4 regions of the Mesorhizobium sp. M1399 genome follow, and region 4 is predicted to be linked to each of the others. Evidence: predicted binding sites of a transcription regulator. Region 4 holds the regulator's gene; each other region holds the start of a gene.
What was found. Region 4 encodes PhoB, which activates phosphate uptake and scavenging genes when phosphate is short. Its sites were predicted from a motif close to TGTCATNNANCTGTCAT; they were not measured.
Positions count from the first base shown of each region.

Region 1: olsB (l-ornithine N(alpha)-acyltransferase) is a predicted target of PhoB. The motif match lies at 2,171-2,187, and genes of this name have one in related genera.
Region 2: NKH05_RS19520 (esterase-like activity of phytase family protein) is a predicted target of PhoB. The motif match lies at 3,018-3,034, and genes of this name have one in related genera.
Region 3: NKH05_RS03500 (inorganic phosphate transporter) is a predicted target of PhoB. The motif match lies at 1,903-1,919, and genes of this name have one in related genera.

Region 1 is NZ_JAMYKZ010000006.1:360,461-365,375, forward strand. Features, by position in the region: gene NKH05_RS13260 (hybrid sensor histidine kinase/response regulator) at 1-2,101, shown strand, start outside; gene olsB (l-ornithine N(alpha)-acyltransferase) at 2,251-3,126, shown strand; gene NKH05_RS13270 (trimeric intracellular cation channel family protein) at 3,136-3,768, opposite strand; gene NKH05_RS13275 (TetR/AcrR family transcriptional regulator) at 3,844-4,494, shown strand; gene NKH05_RS13280 (cupin domain-containing protein) at 4,548-4,915, shown strand, end outside.
Region 2 is NZ_JAMYKZ010000010.1:238,355-243,269, reverse strand. Features, by position in the region: gene NKH05_RS19535 (sugar ABC transporter ATP-binding protein) at 1-741, opposite strand, end outside; gene NKH05_RS19530 (sugar ABC transporter substrate-binding protein) at 798-1,856, opposite strand; gene NKH05_RS19525 (TIM barrel protein) at 1,898-2,887, opposite strand; gene NKH05_RS19520 (esterase-like activity of phytase family protein) at 3,134-4,612, shown strand; gene NKH05_RS19515 (L,D-transpeptidase) at 4,760-4,915, opposite strand, start outside.
Region 3 is NZ_JAMYKZ010000002.1:206,998-211,912, forward strand. Features, by position in the region: gene NKH05_RS03495 (transporter) at 1-160, opposite strand, end outside; gene NKH05_RS03500 (inorganic phosphate transporter) at 245-1,849, opposite strand; gene NKH05_RS03505 (TetR/AcrR family transcriptional regulator) at 1,970-2,506, opposite strand; gene NKH05_RS03510 (efflux RND transporter periplasmic adaptor subunit) at 2,657-3,934, shown strand; gene NKH05_RS03515 (efflux RND transporter permease subunit) at 3,931-4,915, shown strand, end outside.
Region 4 is NZ_JAMYKZ010000025.1:8,951-13,865, forward strand. Features, by position in the region: gene pstC (phosphate ABC transporter permease subunit PstC) at 1-971, shown strand, start outside; gene pstA (phosphate ABC transporter permease PstA) at 975-1,826, shown strand; gene pstB (phosphate ABC transporter ATP-binding protein PstB) at 1,823-2,626, shown strand; gene phoU (phosphate signaling complex protein PhoU) at 2,659-3,366, shown strand; gene phoB (phosphate regulon transcriptional regulator PhoB) at 3,383-4,072, shown strand; gene NKH05_RS29340 (ROK family protein) at 4,082-4,915, opposite strand, start outside.

The DNA of each region.
Region 1 (4,915 bases), on a different contig from region 4:
GACCGGAGCGCCGATCTTCATCACCATTGGCCTTTTGGCGACAGCCATCGCCGGGCTCGCCATGCATCTGCGCAACAGGCGCACCCAGCGTCGCGCGGTGGCCCTGCTCGATGCCACGACCGCCCGCAGTCGCGCCGAGATCGAGACGCTGGCCGACCGCATGTGGGAGATGCAGGAGAGCGAGGAGCGCTTTCGCGGTCTGATCGATGCACTCGGCGATCTCGTCGTCCACCGCGACCGCGACGGCCATATCGTCTACGCCAACAAGGTTTTCGCCGACCTTGTCGAAACCGACCAGCGCGACCTCGCCGGCAAGACCCTGGCGGAACTAGGCATCGATGTCGGCATCGTTCCCGACGCCGCCTTTTCCGACCATGAATGCCTGAGTTCCACTGATGTCGCCATTCGCACGCCGGACGGCCCACGCTGGTTCTCTTGGATCGAGCTGTCGGTGCGCGACAAGGACAGCGGCGCCGTTTCGCATCGCGCCATCGCCCGTGACATCACCGCCCGCAAACGCGCCGAATCCTCGCTGATCACCGCCCGCGAACGGGCCGAATATGCGAGCCAGGCCAAATCGCGCTTCCTCGCCACCGTCAGCCACGAGATACGCACGCCGATGAACGGCATCATGGGCATGGCCCGGCTTCTCGCCGACACCAGCCTTTCGCCCGAGCAGCGGACCTATGTCGGCGCCATCTCGACCTCGGCCAGCGCGCTGCTGGCGCTGATCGAGGACCTGCTCGACTATTCCAAGATCGAGGCCGGCCGCTTCGATCCCGAACCGCAACCGATGTCGGTGCGCGAGATCGCCGACAATGTCATCGAGCTTTTGGCGGCGCGGGCTTTTGCCAAGGATATCGGCCTCGGCTGCCATGTCGAACCCGACGTGCCGCAGCTGATCACCGCCGACCCCGGCAGGGTCAGGCAGGTGCTGCTCAACCTTATCGGCAATGCCGTCAAGTTCACCGACAGCGGCGGCGTCCTGGCAAGCATCGGCCGCGTCCGCACCGAAACCACCAACCGCATCCGCTTCACCATCACCGACACCGGCCCCGGTCTGCGCGAGGAGGACATGGAGCGCATCTTCGAGGACTTCGAACAGGCTGACGGCACCTCGACCCGTACGCATGGTGGTGCCGGCCTCGGTCTCGCGATTTCCAAGCGCCTGGTGACGGCGATGGGCGGCACTATCTCGGTGTCGAGCCGGCTTGGCCAGGGATCCGAATTCGTCTTCGAGATTCCCGCTATTTCCGCCGTCGAGGCGCTGCAGATCCGCCAGAACGCGCTGTTGGGCCGGCATGCGGTAATCGTGTCGAAGAACCTGGTCGAGGCCGAAGCCATCGCCCGCACCATTCGCGCCAATGGCGGAACGGTCGATCTGGCCGCCGCCGCCGCCCAGGCCGCCCCTTTCGCCGAGGGCTGCAACGTGCTTCTGGTCGATGCTGCCATGGAGCAAAGCGACGGCAGGCTGCTCAGGCGCCTGCGCCAGAGCGGATTTGTCGATTGCGAGGCGGTGACGCTGATCGCGCCGACCGACCGCGGCATGCTTGGCGAGTTCCGTGCCAACGGTTACGCCACCTTCCTGGCGAGGCCGGTGCGCGGCGAGACATTGCTGCGCGTGCTTTTGACCAGCCACGCACCGGTCATCGCCGAGCCGCAACCGCAAAAGCGCGGCGCGCAGGCTGGGCACGCCATTGGCGGCCGCCAGCAGGGCCTGTCGGTGCTGATCGCCGAGGACAACGACATCAACGCCATGCTGGCCCGCGCCACCCTCCTGAAGGCCGGGCATCGGGTGAAAGTGGTCGGCAACGGCAAGGCCGCGGTCGAGGCGGTCATCAGCACCGGCCATAAGCACCGCTACGACGTGGTGCTGATGGACCTGCATATGCCTGTCATGGACGGGCTGGACGCCATCGCCGCCATCCGCCGCCATGAGGAGGAGACCGCGGTTCCGCCGGTGCCGATCATGGTGCTGTCGGCCGACAGCCAGGAAAAGACCCGCCACGCCGTGCTCGCCCACGGTGCGAGCGGCTTCGTCACCAAGCCGCTCGACCCTGATGCCCTGGTTCATGCGGTTGAAGGGCAAGTGGCCGCTTGAGGCACAACATAGACGGTCGATAGATTACCCAGCCGACGAAGTATTGCCCGCAGAGCCGTATCACGGTACTGTCACAATCCTGTTGCACCTACACCGTATCCCCGTGCCAAGAGGGATGGCTCGAAGGAGAATCACTCGTGCATACAGTCATGCCGGAATGTGATGCTCGGCCGAACGCCAGCGGGCCTTTGCTCGTCGGCCGGAACGCCGATGCCGTCATAAAAGGCGCATCGCTCGGCCGCATCGGCAATCTCGAAGTGCGGCTCGCCCGCAACGAGGCCGAGATCGCCGCCGCGCAGGAAGTGCGCTACCGGGTGTTCTACGACGAGCTTGGTGCCAGGAAGGACCTGTTCCAGATGCAGGACCGCCGCGATGCCGACCGCTTCGATCCCCTCTGCGACCATCTGCTGGTCTTCGATACTTCGCTTTCCGGTCCCGAGCATCGCCGCATCGTCGGCACCTACCGCCTGCTGCGGCAGGAGATTGCCGCGGCGGCGGGCGGCTTCTATTCCGAAGGCGAATTCGAGTTGACCAAGCTGATCGCGCGACATCCCGGCCAGCGCTTCCTCGAGCTCGGCCGCTCCTGCGTTCTGCCGGAATACCGCTCCAAGCGCACCATCGAGGCGCTGTGGCAAGGCATCTGGGCCTATATCAATCATTACGGCATTGGCGTGATGACCGGCTGCGCGTCGTTCCACGGCACCGTGCCGGCGGCACATGCAGAGGCGCTGACCTATCTTGCCCACCACTGCCGGACGAATTCATCGTGGGACGTGCGTGCCGTCGCCGGGCGCTATTGTTCGATGGATCTGATGCCGATCGAAGCCGTTAACACCAAGGCGGCGATCGCCGCGATGCCGCCGCTGGTCAAGGGCTATCTGCGCGTCGGCGCGCGCATCGGCGACGGTTGCGTCATCGACCGTGAATTCTCGACGGTCGACGTGTTCGTGGTGATGCCGGTCAAGGAGATCGGTGCCCGCTACGTCAATTATTATGGCGGGGAAGCGCAGCGGTTTGCAGCCTGACACCTTAAATCAGGGAATATCTTCCGGACGCCGGCCAGGCTTGCTTTTGTAGGACGGAAAGGCCCAGCCGAATTTCAGCGCGCCGCCGCGTACGCAGAAAGCCGCCATGAAACCTGCCAGGCCCGACGCAAGCGGCGGCAGTCCGGCGAAATCGCCAAGTGTGTAGAGGCCGGCGCCGGCAAGCGCTGCGGTAACGTAGATTTCCGGTCTCAGGAGCACCGAAGGCTCGCCTGTCAACAGATCGCGCAGAATGCCGCCAAGGGTTGCGGTGAGCATGCCGGTGACGATCGAAACTGCAGGTGACCCGGTGATCGTCAGCCCCTTGGCCGCGCCAATCACCGAAAATGCGGCAAGACCTATGGCGTCGAGCCAGAGCAGCAATTTGTAGCGCGACTCGAAACGATGTGCGCTGAAGAAGACGACGACCGCCACCGCCGCACAGATTAGCACATAGTCGCGGTTTCCCACCCAGAACACGGGCACGTTGAGGATGACGTCGCGAAACGTTCCGCCCCCGATGCCGGCAACGCTAGCCAGAAACAGGTAACCGATAATGTCGAGCTGTTTGCGCGAGGCGGCCAGCGCACCGGTCGCCGCGAAGACGGCGACGCCGGCATAGTCGAGAAGCTCGATCGGGTTCATGGAGGGAATAATGAAATACCGAGTGGGGAATAGCGAGTGGCTCCTGCGAATCTGGATTGACTCCAGATAAATTAAATGATTGAATTGTTCATTCAATTATTTGGGTGGACGTCTATGTCCCCTCGCCGCTACAGCATGGCTTCCCGGACTGCCGCCTTCGCCAAGACGAGGCAGCGCATTCTCGACGCGACAATCAAGCTGCACACCCAGAACGGCATCTTTGGCACGACTTGGAAGGATATCGCTACGGAAGCCGATGTCGCCGTTGGCACCGTCTACAAGCATTTTCCTACTCTGGATGACCTGGTGCCGGCGTGCGGCGAATTGCTGATGGAGCGCCTGCGTCCTCCGTCGCCCGAAGCAGTGAGGGAGATAATCGGCGACGCGACCGATCCTGAAGAACGGCTACGCCGGGTCGCCAACGAGCTGTTCGCCTTCTACCAACGTGGCGGACGGCATCTCGAAAGCGACCTGCGCGAGCGCGAGCTTCCGGCCATGCGGGAATGGGAGGAATACCTGCGACACATGGTGGCCGGATTCGTGCGTGAGGCACTGGCGCACGACGGTCCGGGCGATGATGTCGTGCAGGCAATCAGCTTTCTATTCGACTTTCCGACGTTCAACGCCATGCGGATACGCGGTATGACGGTGGACCTCGCCGTCGAAACGGCAACGACAATGGCGCTCTGCTGGCTCAAAGGCAGAGGCCGGACGAGCACGTCTTGAGCGAACAGAATGCGGGAGGCGAAACAAAGGTCAGATGGCAAAGGGAGGAAGTCATGGACACGAATGTCGTTGAAATCACTGAATTTGCATTGAAGCCCGGATTCACCGAGCAGATGTTCCTGCAGACTAGGGATGAAGTGAATGACGAGGTGCGAAAGCTCAGGGGTTTCCTCAACCGTCGCCTGCTCAAATCCGCAGGCGGCTGGACGGAGATATTCGAATGGGCGGACATGGACAGCGCCAAGGCGGCTGGCGAGGTCTGGTCCTCCCTGCCCGGCATCAAAAACTATTGCTCGATGGTGAATTCCGCCTCGATCAAGGTCGGCTACCATTCTGTGGCGGCCGTGGCTGGCGGCGAAGCTGGCAGGAGCACTCCCCACGCCTTTTGCAGTCACGCCTTGGAAGGAGAGGCGCGCTGGTG
Region 2 (4,915 bases), on a different contig from region 4:
GTGCTGTTCCTGCGCAAGTTCGCGGCCGACCATCATCGAAACGACGGCCTTTTCCGACACCTGCGCGAGATCAACGGTTTCGACCACGACACCGTCGCGCATGATGGTGGCGCGCTGGCAGATGCCGAACACCTCATCCAGCTTGTGCGAGACATAGACGACCGTGACACCGTCGCGCGCCAGGCCCGCAATCACTTCGGCCAGCCGTTCGAACTCGCTCGGCGTGAGGCTCGATGTCGGCTCGTCCATCGCCACGATCCTGGCGCGGTCGAGCAGCGCCCGGGCAATCTCGACGATTTGCCGCTGCGCCACCTTCAGCGAGCCAAGCGGGGCTGCCGGATCGATGGTCGGGTCGATGGCGGCCAGGGCTTCCGCAGCGCGGCGCTCCTGCTCGCGCCGTGCGACGAAGACGCCGCCGCGCGTCAGCGGATGGCCCAGGAACATGTTCTGGGCAACGCTGAGACGTGGCACCTGCTGTAATTCCTGATGGATCATCGCGACGCCCGCGGCCCGCGCCTGGACCGGGTTGTTCAGCGTCACCGGCCTGCCGTCGATGAAAACGCTTCCCGCTGTCGGCCGGTAGACGCCCGACAGGATGCGCAGCAGCGTCGACTTGCCGGCGCCGTTCTCGCCAAGCAGGCCATGGATTTCGCCGGCGCCGACCGAAAAGGACACGTCGCTCAGCGCCCGCACGGCCGGAAACAGCTTGGAAATGCCCTCGAATTGCAGCCGCGCTGACATTGCTTCGGTTCTCCAAGCAAGGGTGCCGACCCAAGGCCGGCACCCGCCGCCCTGCTCTATTGGCCTGCTGCCGCGTCCTCGAGCAGCGCTTTGCGCACGGCGTCGCCGCCGCCCGAGTAACGGTCGGCATTGTCCTTGGTGATCAGCGCCTGCGGGGTGGCAACAACACGCGGCAGCTTCTGCCCAGCCACCAGTCGCAGCGCCGATTCCAGCGCCACCTCGCCGGTCAGCACCGGGAAGCTGTCGACGGTACCGGTCAGCTCGCCGGCCCGGATCGAGGCATAAGCGTCGGAAATCCCGTCGGTGCCGAAGACGGCCACCTTGTCCTGCAGACCGGCCGCCTTGACCGCTTCGACGATGCCCAGCGCCATGCCGTCATTATTGGCATAGAAGCCGATCAGGTCGGGGTGCTGCTGCAGGATATTGGTGGCCGCGTCGTAGGAGGTCTGGCGATCCCAGTTGCCCGGCACGCTGGCGACGACCTCGAACTTGCCGCCTTCAGTGATCGTGCTCTTGAAGCCGTCGGTGCGCTGGACGGCGGCGTAGACGCCGGCCTGGCCTTCGACGATGGCAACCTTGCCGCCATCCGGCCGGTTCTTGATGAACCATTTGGCGACACGCACACCATTGTCGCGCTGGACATTGCCGACATAGTACTCGGCCTGCGGGATGACCGCGTCATTGACGTTGACCACCGGCACGTTGGCGGCCCTGGCCTGTTCCATGATCGGCTGCAAATTGGAGTCGGTCTGCGGTGAAACGAGCAGCACGTTGTAGCCTTGCGTGACCAGGCCTTCGGCGATGGTGAGCTGGCCGAGCTGGTCGCCCTCGCTCTGCGCCGCCTGGTAGACGACGGGCACGCCGATGCGGTCGCCGAACGACTTGTAGCCCTCACCCAGCGAGCGCCAGTATTCGTTGGTCAGCGTCTTGGAGACCGCACCCGCCTTGGTGCCCTCGGGCAGCTTGGGGAAAGCCCCGAACTTGGCCTCGAGCTGCGACCAGTCGATGCGATCCTTCTCGGTGTCGGAATTGAGCGGCGCGAGATCCGCGGAAAACACCGAGCCGATGGACAGCGTCATCAGGGCAGCGGTAGCGGTGACGAGCAGAAATTTCATGGTCTTTCCTCCCTTGTTGAAAAACGGTGATGGCGCCGGCCTCAGCTGTCCGGCCCGAGCATGGCTTCCTGGATGATGGCCTGCGACGCGACCGCGTCCTGACGATCGACGGCGGCTGACAGGCGGTTGTCCTTTTCCAGCCGCTCGACGACGCGCAGCATGCGCTTGACGGTGGCGATGTTGACTTCGCATTCGTGGACGGGATCGAGCCCGGTCATGTCGGGGAACGTGTCGAAGTAGATGGCCCCGGCATAGCCGTCGCGGCGGATCTGCCTGAGCAGCTCGATCGTCTGCAGCGTGTGCACGGCACCGACCATCAGGCCGTCGTCGCGCTTGGCGTAGCCGTCGTTGAGGTGCACGCCGAGCAGCTTGCTGTGCCGTGCTATGAGGGCGGCAGCGAAAGCCGGCTGCTCGTCGGCATAGAGCACGTGAGCGAAATCGAGCGTCACGCCGAGATTGGGCAGGCCGATCTCGCGGATCGCCAGCAATGTCGTCGCCGCATCGGGCATCAGGCTATAGGAGCGCGGCTCGTTGGGTTTGTATTCAAGGCTAATCTGGCAGCCCGGATCATGCGCCGCTACTTCACGAATGCCATCGATTTCGTGTTGCCAAAGTGTTGCGTAGTCAGCCTGGAAGGCGTAGTCGAAGCCATCCTGCCCGAGCCACAATGTCATCAGGCTGGCGCCGGCCTCGCGCGCGGCGTCGATGCCGGCCTTGGTCAGGTCGATGGCCTCGCGGCGAACGGAAGGATCCGGATTGGTGAAGGCGCCGAGCTTGAAGGCCGGATTAGAGTAGTAGCGCATGGCGAAGCCATTGATGGAAAGCCCGAGATCGCCGAGTTTGCGCGCCATTTCCGCAGGTTTTTCATCGACATGATCGGGGAAGTTGAGGTCGAGATCGGTCAATTCCGCAACCTTCGCCGCACGCGCCGCCATTTGCAGCATGGACGGTTTACCAACAAGATCAGGCCACTCGGCCTGTGGCCGCGAGGCAAAGGAATTGAGGCGGGTGGCGAAACGACAGACTGTCATCGGTGATCTTTCATTGTCATAACTTCACACAAGAATGGTTATTTGTAAAGTTATTAATTGCTCTTTCGATAGCAACGATTCGCCATGCACAGGCCAGTTGCGACCACACGAGGCCAGGCAAGCGCAGCACTGTCACGCAAGTATCATGTTCGCGTCCTAGATCGCTTCTCCGAAGGCTTTCGCGGCATTCTCGATGCGACGCGGCGCTTTTCAGATCCCGGCAGCTTTGTCTCAAAGAGGATATCCATGAAAAACCTGCACCGAACCGCGCCCCTCGCTGTCGCGCTCGCGATGTTCACCGCCTTGAGTCCGGCCTTGGCGGAAAACGCCGCGACCGTCGGCGGCGCCAACTTCGTCAACAAGGGCCTGGTCGGCGTCGGCCGCATCCCGGCCAGCCAGAAAGACAGGTTCGGCGAGACATTTGGCTCCGGCTCGGGCATGGCGATTGACGCTGCCGGCTGGACGCATGGCGCCGATGGCTACAAGGGCTCGCTATGGCTGCTGCCGGACCGCGGCTACAATGTCGTCGGCACCACCGATTACCGTCCGCGCCTCAACACGATCGCCCTCGAGTTCGCCCCGATCGCGCCGGGTGCAGTGCCAGCCGCCGGCCAGGAACAGTCGGGCCTCAAGGCAACGCTAGCCGACACCATGCTTTTGACCGACGACAAGGGCATCGATGCAACCGGCCTAGATCCGCTCAACGGCGTGCGCGCAGCGACCGACGACATGCCGATCCTGCCCGAAGCCAACGGCAAGCTCGCGCTCGATAACGAGGCGATCGTGCGGCTGCCCGACGGCACCATGTTCATCTCGGACGAATATGGTCCGAACATCTACCACTTCTCCGCCGATGGGCGTCTGATGTCGGCAACGCAGCCACCGGCGGCGCTTGTCCCGATGCGTCATGGAACGCCGAACTTCGCGTCCAACAATCCGGGACCTGGCGCGGCAGACCCAGATCCGAAGGATCCCGAAACCGGCCGCCAGAACAACCAGGGCCTCGAAGGCATGGCACTGACGCCCGACGGCAAGTTCCTGATCGCGGTGCTGCAATCGGCCCCCAGGCAGGATGGCGGCGATTCCGCTTCGACGCGCCAGAACACGCGCGCGCTGGTCTACGATGCCTCGGATCCGGCCCAACTCAAGCTTGCGCATGAATATGTTGTGCCGCTGCCGGTGTTCACCGATGCCAAGGGCAAGACCAAGATTGCCGCGCAGAGCGAAATCGTGGCTCTGTCGGACAAGACCTTCCTGATGCTGGCGCGCGACAGCGGCAACGGCCAGGGGGTGAAGGGCGACACCTCGCTCTATCGCGAGATCAGCGTCGTCGATGTGTCGGTGGCAACCGACATCGCCGGCACCGAGTTCGACAAGGACAAGCCGGTTGCGCCCAAAGGTGAGCTCGATCCCTCGGTGACGCCGGCCAAGCTGACGCCGTTCATCGACATCAACGACAAGACCGAGCTCGGCCGCTTCGGGCTGCACAATGGCGCGCCCAATGACCGCAACAACCTTTCGGAGAAGTGGGAGGCGATGTCGGTGGTGAGCGTCCTCGATCCAACACGGCCCGACGACTATTTCCTGTTCGTCGCCAACGACAATGACTTTCTCACCCAGGACGGCTTCCAGGTCGGCGCGGCCTACAAGGCCGAAGATGGCGCCGATGTCGACACGATGTTCCTGGTCTATCAGGTCACGCTTCCAGGCCTCGCCGGGAAGTAGCGACACCCCCAGGCAGGGGGCCGCGCCTAACGCGTCCGCCTGCCTGGCACGATCGAACGGTCGGGCCCTTCAGTTGCGGCTCGCCGGCACAAGGATTGTGTTCTAGTGGGTTTGCAAAACCTAAGACTGACGATCCGTCGAAGGCACTTACCTCAACATCTCCGCGTCCTTTGGCACGCCCGCATCGATCGGCTCGGCCGTCCTGTCCGACACGGCGGCGATCTTCCCGGCGGCCGACAGGTTCGGGCGCACGAAGACCGGCGCGACGCCGTCGACGCGGCTGTAGAGGTCGATAATGTCCTG
Region 3 (4,915 bases), on a different contig from region 4:
GCCAGACCCAGCCGTCCAGTGAGGCCAGCGCGGCCTCTGTGTCCCGGGGCGCCAGCGATTCGGGAGCTTTGCCGGGAGCGGCATGATAGGCCCAGACCAGCCCGGGGGCATGATGCTGGTCGTCCGCGGCAAGCAATGTCAGATGCGATGCGTCATTCATGGCCGCCGCCGAGACAATGCACGTTCAGGATCTGGGCGGCGCCGGAGCCGGCGCCGCGACATTCTGGCCAAGTCCTATCCCCGCTCAGAATATCTGGCGGAAGATGACGAACAGCACGAAGGCAAGACAGATGGAGACCGGAAGGGTCAGTATCCAGGCCATCAGCATGTTGCGCACTGTCGACCATTGCAGGCCCGAGCCGTTCGCCGCCATGGTGCCGGCAACGCCCGACGACAGCACATGGGTGGTCGAGACCGGCAGGCCGAGATAGTCGGCCGATGCGATGGTCGCCATTGCAACAAGCTCTGCGGACGCACCCTGGCCGTAGGTCAGATGGCTTTTGCCGATCTTCTCGCCGACGGTGACGACGATGCGCTTCCAGCCGACCATGGTGCCGAGGCCGAGCGCCAGCGCGATGGCGACCTTGACCCAGAGCGGGATGAACTTCGTCGCGTTGTCGACCGCCTTGTGATAGGTCGTCACCGCCTTCAGGTCGTCGGCCTCCATCGGCAGCAGCTTCTTCTTGTCGATCAGTTTCAGCGCTTCACCGATAAGATAGATGTTGTTGCGGGCGTTGCTGACCAGCGTTGTCGGCAGCTTTTCCACGGACGGATAGGGCGACAACATTGCGCTAGTGTCGTGGATGAAGCTCTGCAGCGCAGGCGTGGTCTCGTCCTTCCAGGTCTTGGTGCGAACGGCGTCACCGACCACGGTCGCCGCGTCGGTCACGGCGACGCCGGGCTTGACGTATTTGCCGAGTACCGTTTCGACCTGCGTCGCCGCCGATTTGTAGGCTTCGAGATAATTGATATCCGGCGTGCGGTTCAGCGCGAAGGCGGTCGGCACCACGCCGATCAGGATGAGCATGATGAGGCCCATGCCCTTTTGCCCGTCATTGGAGCCGTGGGCAAAGCTGACGCCGGTGCAGGTGAAGATAAGCAGCGCCCGGATCCACAGCGGCGGCGGGGCGCTCGACTTCGGCGCCTCGTAAAGCTCGCGGTTCCTGACCAGCAGCTTCATCACCAGAAGCAGCAGCCCAGCCAGGCAAAACCCGACCAGCGGCGAGATCAGAAGCGACAGGCCGACATTGCTTGCCTGCGACCAGTCGATGCCGCTGGTGATGGAACCGGCCGGCGCCGTGAACTGGTTGGCGAGGCCGACGCCGATGATCGAACCGATCAGCGTGTGCGAGCTCGAGGCAGGCAGGCCGAGATACCAGGTTCCGAGGTTCCACATGATCGCTGCGACCAGCAGCGCAAAGACCATGGCCAGCCCGGAGCTCGATCCGACCTGAAGGATCAGTTCGACCGGTAACAGCGAAATGATGCCGAAGGCGACCGCCCCGCTGGCGGTGAGCACGCCGAGGAAGTTGAAAAAGCCGGACCACATCACTGCAAGCTCGGCCGGCATGGAATGGGTGTAGATCACCGTTGCCACCGCATTGGCGGTGTCGTGAAAACCGTTGACGAATTCGAAGCCGAGCGCGATCAGCAGCGCCAGGCCAAGCAGAATCCACGGCACCGCGACGGTGCTGGTCAGGTCCTGGCTGAGCGCGTAGCCGACATAGGCAAGGCCGCCCAGGATGATGACGGCAAAGGCCGGCAGAAACCATTTGCCGGTGCTGTTTGGCCGGTCGAGCGGATGCTCCGGCCTTGGAATTCCTGCTTCGCTGGAAACAATATCGACCATACCCCACTCCTCTTGCGTTGCAGCAAAGAATGGGAGGACGCTATGTCGGCACAATGAAGCCTGTGTGACGGCAGAGCACTTTGAGATTGGAGCAGATAGTGCTGGACGGTGGTTCCTGATCTATTCCGCGATCTCCAGCAGGGTCGATATCAGCAACCGGCGCTCGTCGGCGGAGAGAATGTCCGAACCGAACAGGTTCATGCTGCGAAGCCCTTCGATAGCGAGATAGCAGACCAGCAGCGCCTTGAGATTCGGCGTCTCCTCCTTCAGCCGCTCGAACACTTGCCGCCTGAACGATTTTATCGGCGTCAGGAAATCGGGATCCTCGGCAATCGCCGAAAATATCCAGGTCGCCGACGGTTTCGACTCCTCGGCATGCTCGGCCGAAAGCCTGATATAGGCCGCAAGCGGGCTCTCACCGCTGACGCCGTTGGTGCGGGCGGCCTCAAGCGCCTGTTGGAACGCGCTGAGATAATCCTCCACCAGCGCCTGCATCAATTTCGCCTTGGTCGGGAAATTGTAGAGAAGACCACCCTTCGACACGCCGGCACGGCTGGCGACCGCATCCAGCGACAGGCTGCCGGGACCCGTCTCGCGCGCCACGTCGGCGGCGGCGGCGAGGATCTTCTCGCGCGAATTTGTTCTGCGGGCCTTCATCAATCGTTCCCCATTCATTAGCTTAAGCGGAATTGACAAGACCGTCCAGACGGTACAGTAAGATTGCCGTCATTTGAAATTGGGACCAGTCACAGGTATGTGTTCCGGTCATCCGACCGTTATGCTGGGCCATGGCCGAGGGGACTGTTCGTGATCAAGCGCTTCATCATCGCCTTCATTCTGCTCGTGCTGGTGTGCGGCGGCATCGTCGGCTTCAACCTGTTCCGCGACAATGCGATCAAACAGTTTTTCGCCACCATGAAGCCGCCGGCCGCGACCGTGTCGACGGTCATCGTCAAACCGATGTCCTGGACGCCCGGCGTCGAGGCGATCGGTACTGTCAGTGCCGTGCGCGGCGTCGACCTGACCGTCGAAACCGCGGGTATCGTCAAGGACATCCAGTTTCATGCCAATCAGAAGGTCGCCGCCAACGCCGTGCTGCTGCAGCTCGACGATGCCGTCGAGCGGGCCGACCTCGTGGCGTCGAAGGCGCAAGCCACATCCGACCAGACGACGCTGATGCGCGCTCTTGAGCTGCAGAAGCGCGGGGTCGGCACCGACGCTACGCTGGACACGGCGCAGGCGGCAGCATCGGTCTCCTCCGCGCAGGTAAACAAGCTGCAAGCGGTGCTCGACCAAAAGCAGTTGACGGCCCCTTTCAAGGGCACCGTCGGTATTCCGAAAATCGACATTGGCCAGTATCTCACACCCGGCACCGCCGTGGTGACCTTGCAGGACATGGACACGATGCGTGTCGATTTCACCGTGCCGGAGCAGCAGCTTCCGCTGCTGAAGATCGGACAGACGGTGCGGCTGGGCATTGGCGGCGGCGACATGCCGTTCGCCGGCATCATCCGCGGTATCGATCCGAAGATCGACCCGACGAGCCGGCTGGTGACGGTGAGGGCGGAGGTCGCCAATCCTGAAGGCAAGCTGACGCCCGGCCAGTTCGTCCAGGTGCGTGTCGAACTGCCGGAGGAGAACAACGTGCTGGCGCTGCCGCAGACTGCGCTGACCTCCAGCCTGTACGGTGACTTCGTCTTCGTGGTGCGCCCGGCCAAATCCGCAGAAGTCAACGGCGCGGCTCCCGAGGCAAAGCCGGAAGAAAAACCAGCCGCGGATGCTGCCAAGCCCGCTGCCGAAGCACCCGCGGCAAAACCCGAAGAAAAGCCGGGCGCTACCCCAGCCAAACCGGCAGCGGAAGCCAAACCGGCAGCGGAAGAACAGAAGCCGCAGCTCGTGCTCGCCCAGGTGTTCGTCAAGCCAGGCCGCCACAACGCCGGCCTGGTCGAGATCCTGGAAGGCATCCAGCCCGGCGACGAAGTCGTTACCGCCGGCCAGAACCGGCTCTCCAACGGCATGTCCGTTGCCGTCGACAACACAATCGATCCGAGCAAGCCGGGGAACCAGCAGGCAGCCCAGCAATGAGCTTTTCCGACCTCTTCATCCGCCGCCCGGTCCTTTCGACCGTGCTTGCCTGCATGATCCTGCTTCTGGGTTTTCAGGGCATCTTCAACCTTTCGATCCGGCAGTATCCAGAGGTTGAAGAAACGGCCATCACGATCACCACGGCCCATCCCGGCGCCAGCGCCGACCTGATCCAGGGGTTCATTTCCGCGCCGATCGCGCGTGCTGTCGCTTCGACCGAAAACATCGATTATGTCACGTCGGCGAGCCGGCCGTCATCCAGCACCGTGACAGTGCAGATGAAACTCGGCTCCGACCCCGACGTTGCGCTGAACGAAGTCCTGTCGAAGGTTCAGAGCGTTCGCGGCGATCTGCCGGACGAAACCAAAGACCCGGTGATCGTCAAGGGCACCGGCCAGCAGTTCGCGATGATGTACATCTCGATGCAGAACCCGAACATGACGCCGGAACAGCTCACCGAATATATCGAGCGCGTCGTGCGGCCGCGTATGTCGACGGTCGAAGGTGTTGCCGACGTGCAGATTTTCGGCGCCGCCGAATATTCGATGCGTGTCTGGATCGACCCGATCAAACTGGCGGCGCGCGGTGTGACGGCGGCGGAAGTGCTGACCGCCATTAACGAATCGAATTTCCTCTCCGCGCCCGGCGATACCGAAAACGAATATGTGGCTTCCTCGATCACGGTTCGCTCGACCCTGCAGACGCCGGAGGCTTTCGCTGCCCTTCCGCTCCGCTCGAAAGACGGCAATGTGGTGAGACTGCGCGACGTGGCCCGCGTCGAACTCGCCGCGGTGAACACCGACACCAGGGTCACCTTCAACGGCAAGCCCGGCATCTTTCTCGCCATCTTTCCGACGCCGGCCGCCAATCCACTGACCACCGCGGCGGCGATCCACAAGATTGTGCCGACGATCCAGGAGACGCTGCCGCTCGGCATGACGATCGAGATCGTCTATGACTCGACCGAGCAGATCAGCGCGT
Region 4 (4,915 bases):
ATGCCATGCTATCATCTGCAGCCCGGGCCAGGGAAGCTACGGTGCGGCGCTTCGCGCTCACAGACGCCATATTCCGCGGACTCACCCGCGCTTCCGCAATTCTTGTGCTGGTCATCCTCGGTGGTGTCGCAATCTCGCTGTTTGCCGGCTCATGGCAGGCCCTGTCGTCCTTCGGGTTCTCTTTCCTGACGACTGAAAGCTGGAATCCGGTAACGGAAAAATTTGGCGCGCTGGCGCCGATCTACGGCACGCTGGTCACGGCGGCCATCGCCATCCTGATCGCGGTTCCGATCGGCATCGGCATTGCCGTGTTTCTCACCGAACTCTGCCCGCGCCCGCTCAGGCGCCCGATCGGCATAGCGGTCGAGCTGTTGGCCGGCATTCCCTCGATCATCTACGGCATCTGGGGCCTGTTCGTGTTCGCGCCGTTCCTGCAGACGACGATACAGCCCTTCATCATCAACATCTTCCACGGCGTGCCGGGACTATCCAGCCTTTTCGCCGGCCCTCCTTACGGCATCGGCCTTCTGACCTCGGCGCTGATCCTCGCCATCATGGTGCTGCCCTTCATCACCTCGATCACCAAGGACGTCTTCGATACGGTGCCGGCGGTGCTGAAGGAATCGGCCTACGGCATCGGTTGCACGACCTGGGAAGTGACCCGGCGCGTGGTCATTCCCTATACCCGCATCGGTATCATGGGCGGCGTCATGCTTGGCCTCGGCCGCGCGCTCGGCGAAACCATGGCGGTGACCTTCGTCATCGGCAACGCCCACCGCATCAGCGCCTCCCTGTTCGCGCCGGGCACGACCATCTCGGCGACCATCGCCAATGAATTCACCGAGGCCGACGGCGATCTCTACACCTCTTCCCTGGTTTCGCTCGGCCTGATCCTGTTCGTCATCACTTTCCTGATCCTTGCCGCCGCCCGCTATATGCTGATGCGGATCGACGCCCGTACGGGAGCCTGACCGATGTCGACATCCTCATCGCTCCACAGCCGCCGCAAAGCCAGAAATTCGGTGATGATGGCGCTTTGCGTCGTCGCCGCCGGCATCGGGCTTGCCTGGCTGGCGCTCATTCTCGGTGCACTGGTCTATAAGGGCACAGCCGGGCTTTCGTTCGCGGTCTTCACCGAGATGACGCCACCGCCAGGCGAGGCCGGCGGCCTGCTCAATGCAATCGCGGGCAGCCTGCTGATGACGATCATCGCCGTTGTCGTCGGCACGCCGATCGGCGTGCTGGCGGGAACCTACATGGCCGAATATGGGCGTTTCTCGCGCATCACCACCGTCGTGCGCTTCATCAACGACATCCTGTTGTCGGCGCCGTCGATCATCATCGGCTTGTTCGTCTATGAGTTGATGGTGCGGCCAATGGGGCATTTCTCGGCCATAGCCGGCGCCGTTGCGCTTGCCATCCTGGTCATTCCGGTGGTCGTGCGCACCACTGAAGACATGCTCAACCTGGTGCCGAACGCGTTGCGTGAAGCCGGCGCCGCGATCGGCGCGCCGCGCTGGGTGGTGATCCGTTCGGTCGCCTACCGCGCCGCATTGTCCGGCATCGTCACCGGCATATTGCTGGCGATAGCACGCATTTCCGGCGAGACGGCGCCGCTGCTCTTCACCGCGCTCAACAACCAGTTCTGGAGCAGCAATATCAACGCGCCGATGGCCAGCCTGCCGGTGACCATCTTCCAGTTCGCTCTCAGCCCTTACGAGGAATGGCAGCAACTGGCGTGGAGCGGCGCACTCATAATCACCCTGACGGTTCTGGGCTTGAGCATCCTCGCCCGCAGCCTTACCGGACGCAGAGAGGACAGATGACACAGATGTTGTCCGCGGACATGACGATGACCGAGACGGTCGCCGAGAAGACGAAGATCGAGGTCAAGAACCTCAACTTCTACTACGGCCAGAGCAAGGCGTTGAAGGACATCACCTTGTCGCTGCCCGAGCGCAGCGTCACTGCCTTCATCGGCCCTTCGGGCTGCGGGAAATCGACGCTGCTGCGTGTGTTCAACCGCATCTACGAACTCTACCCGAAGCAGACAGCCGAGGGCCAGGTGCTGCTCGACGGCAAGAACATTCTCGACCGCTCGCAGGACCTCAATCTCCTGAGGACCAAGATCGGCATGGTGTTCCAGAAGCCGACGCCGTTCCCGATGTCGATCTACGAGAACATCGCCTTCGGCGTCAGGCTTTATGAGAATCTGGGCAAGTCCGAAATGGACGGCCGCGTCGAACAAGCGTTGAAGCGGGCCGCGCTGTGGGGCGAGGTCAAGGACAAGCTCAACGCCAGCGGCTTGAGCCTGTCAGGCGGCCAGCAGCAGCGGCTTTGTATTGCCCGCACCGTGGCGGTGAAGCCGGAAGTCATTCTGCTCGACGAGCCGGCTTCGGCACTCGACCCGCTGTCGACCGCCAAGATCGAGGAACTGATCGACGAATTGCAAGCCGACTACACGATCGTCATCGTCACCCACAACATGCAGCAGGCGGCGCGCGTATCGCGCCAGACCGCCTTCATGTATCTGGGTGAACTGGTAGAGTTCGACCGGACCGAGAAGATCTTCACGTCGCCCCGCGAGAAGCGCACGCAGGATTACATCACCGGCCGCTTCGGCTGAGCCGTTCCGATCACGCATATGAGGACAGGACCATGGGCGAACACACAGTCGCTTCTTTCGACGAGGATCTCGAGCAGATCAGCAAGCTGATCCGCGACATGGCCGACCTCGCCGGTTCGATGGTCGGCGGGGCGACCAAGGCCCTGTTGAATTCTGACAACGTGCTGGCGCAACGCGTCGTTTCCGACGATGCCATCATGGATGCGCGTCAACGCGAACTGGACGACCGCGCCATCACCCTGATCGCCAAGCGCCAGCCGATGGCCCACGATCTGCGCCATGTCGTCGGGGCGATCCGCATGGCCGGCGATCTCGAACGCATCGGCGACCTTGCCAAGAATATCGCCAAGCGTGTGAGTGCGGTCGGCCTTAGCGTCACACCGCGCGACCTATCGCATTCCATCGATGCGATGGCGCAGCTGGTGCTCATCCAGGTGCAGGGCGTCATCGAGGAGTATGCTGCAGGCGATGCGGCCGCGTTGGCCAAGCTACGCGCCGCCGACGAGCGCATCGACGTCAAATATACGTCGGTGTTCCGCGAACTGTTGACCTACATGATGGAAGACCCGCGCAACATCACCGCTTGCACGCATCTGCTGTTCTGCGCCAAGAATCTGGAGCGGATCGGCGACCATGTCACCAACATCGCCGAAAATGCGTATTATGTGCTGACCGGCGAGCAATTGCCGGTCAATCGTCCGAAGCAAGACGAAACGACAATGTCCGCACCGGCGACATGATGGGGGTGCCCAGCCGATGATCGCACCACGCATAATGGTGGTGGAGGACGAGGAGCCGTTGGGTGTGCTGCTCCGCTACAATCTCGAATCCGAAGGCTACCAGGTCGAGGTGGTGACACGCGGCGACGAAGCCGAGATCCGTTTGCAGGAGAATGTGCCCGATCTTCTGGTGCTCGACTGGATGATACCAGCGGTTTCCGGCATCGAGCTCTGCCGCCGGTTGCGGGTGCGCCCCGAAACCGAACGGCTGCCGATCATCATGCTGACCGCGCGCGGCGAGGAGAGCGACCGGGTACGCGGTCTTTCGACCGGCGCCGACGACTATCTGGTCAAACCGTTTTCGACACCGGAATTCATGGCCAGGGTCAAGGCGCTGCTGCGCCGCGCCAAGCCGGAAGTGCTGTCCAGCGTGCTGAAGGTCGGCGACATCGTGCTCGATCGCGAATCGCACAGGGTGTATCGCAAGAAGACCGAGATCCGGCTCGGGCCGACCGAATTCCGGTTGCTCGAATTCATGATGCGGCATCCGGGCCGCGTCTTCTCGCGCAGCCAGTTACTCGATAATGTCTGGGGCGAGACGATCTATATCGACGAACGCACCGTCGACGTGCATGTCGGGCGGCTGCGCAAAGCCGTCAACAACGGCCGCATGCCTGATGTCATCCGCACCATCCGCGGTGCCGGCTACGCGATCAGGGAAGATTGACCCGCCCAGTCAGGCTACGTTCTTTCTGACGCCGGGCCTCATTTGCGCGCCCGGCGCGAAAATCTGCTGGTCGACGAAGCTTAACGCCCGCATTGCACAGCCTTCGCGGATCAGCGGCAATTCGTTCGGCTCGGTATCGAAGGAGATCGAGCCCGAATGCTGGCCGCCGGCGGTCTGGGCGATGGCCTTCCGCAAGGCCGGCTCGATCAGATCAAAGGCGGCGGCACTGGCGCCGACCATTGCGACCGGTGCCGGATCGATCAGCGCGAACAGCGAGCCGAGACCGAAACCCAGCGCTTCGCCGGCCTTGCGGTAGGCTTCGCGTTCCGGCCCGTCCTTCTCGCGCGCCCGAACCGCCAGCGCGCGCATGTCGGCGTCGCTGACGTCGGCGACCGGTTGGCTGTCTTCGCTCATCTGCGTGGCGTTGCGCCAGATGGCGTAATTGCCGGCATAGGCCTCGATGCAGCCGCGCCGCCCGCAACGGCAGAGCGCGCCGCCCGGACGATGGATCATGTGGCCAAACTCGCCGCCCGAGGAATGCGTGCCGGTGAACAGCTCGCCCTTCAACACCAGCCCCATGCCGATGCCGTGCGAAAGCAGGATGGCGATGAAGTCGTCGCGATAGCGATCCGGATCGCGCCAGCGCAAAGCCACCGCCATCATATTGCAGTCGTTCTCCACCGTGGCCGGGATGCCGAATTCATCTTCCAGCATGTCGGCAAAGGCGATGTCCGTCTGGGGCGTGATCGGCGACCACAGCATGGCGCGTGCAGGGGAGTCGGTAATTCCCTGAATCGCCAGGGCGATGCGGGCGACACTGCGGACGTCAAGATCTGGATCGTC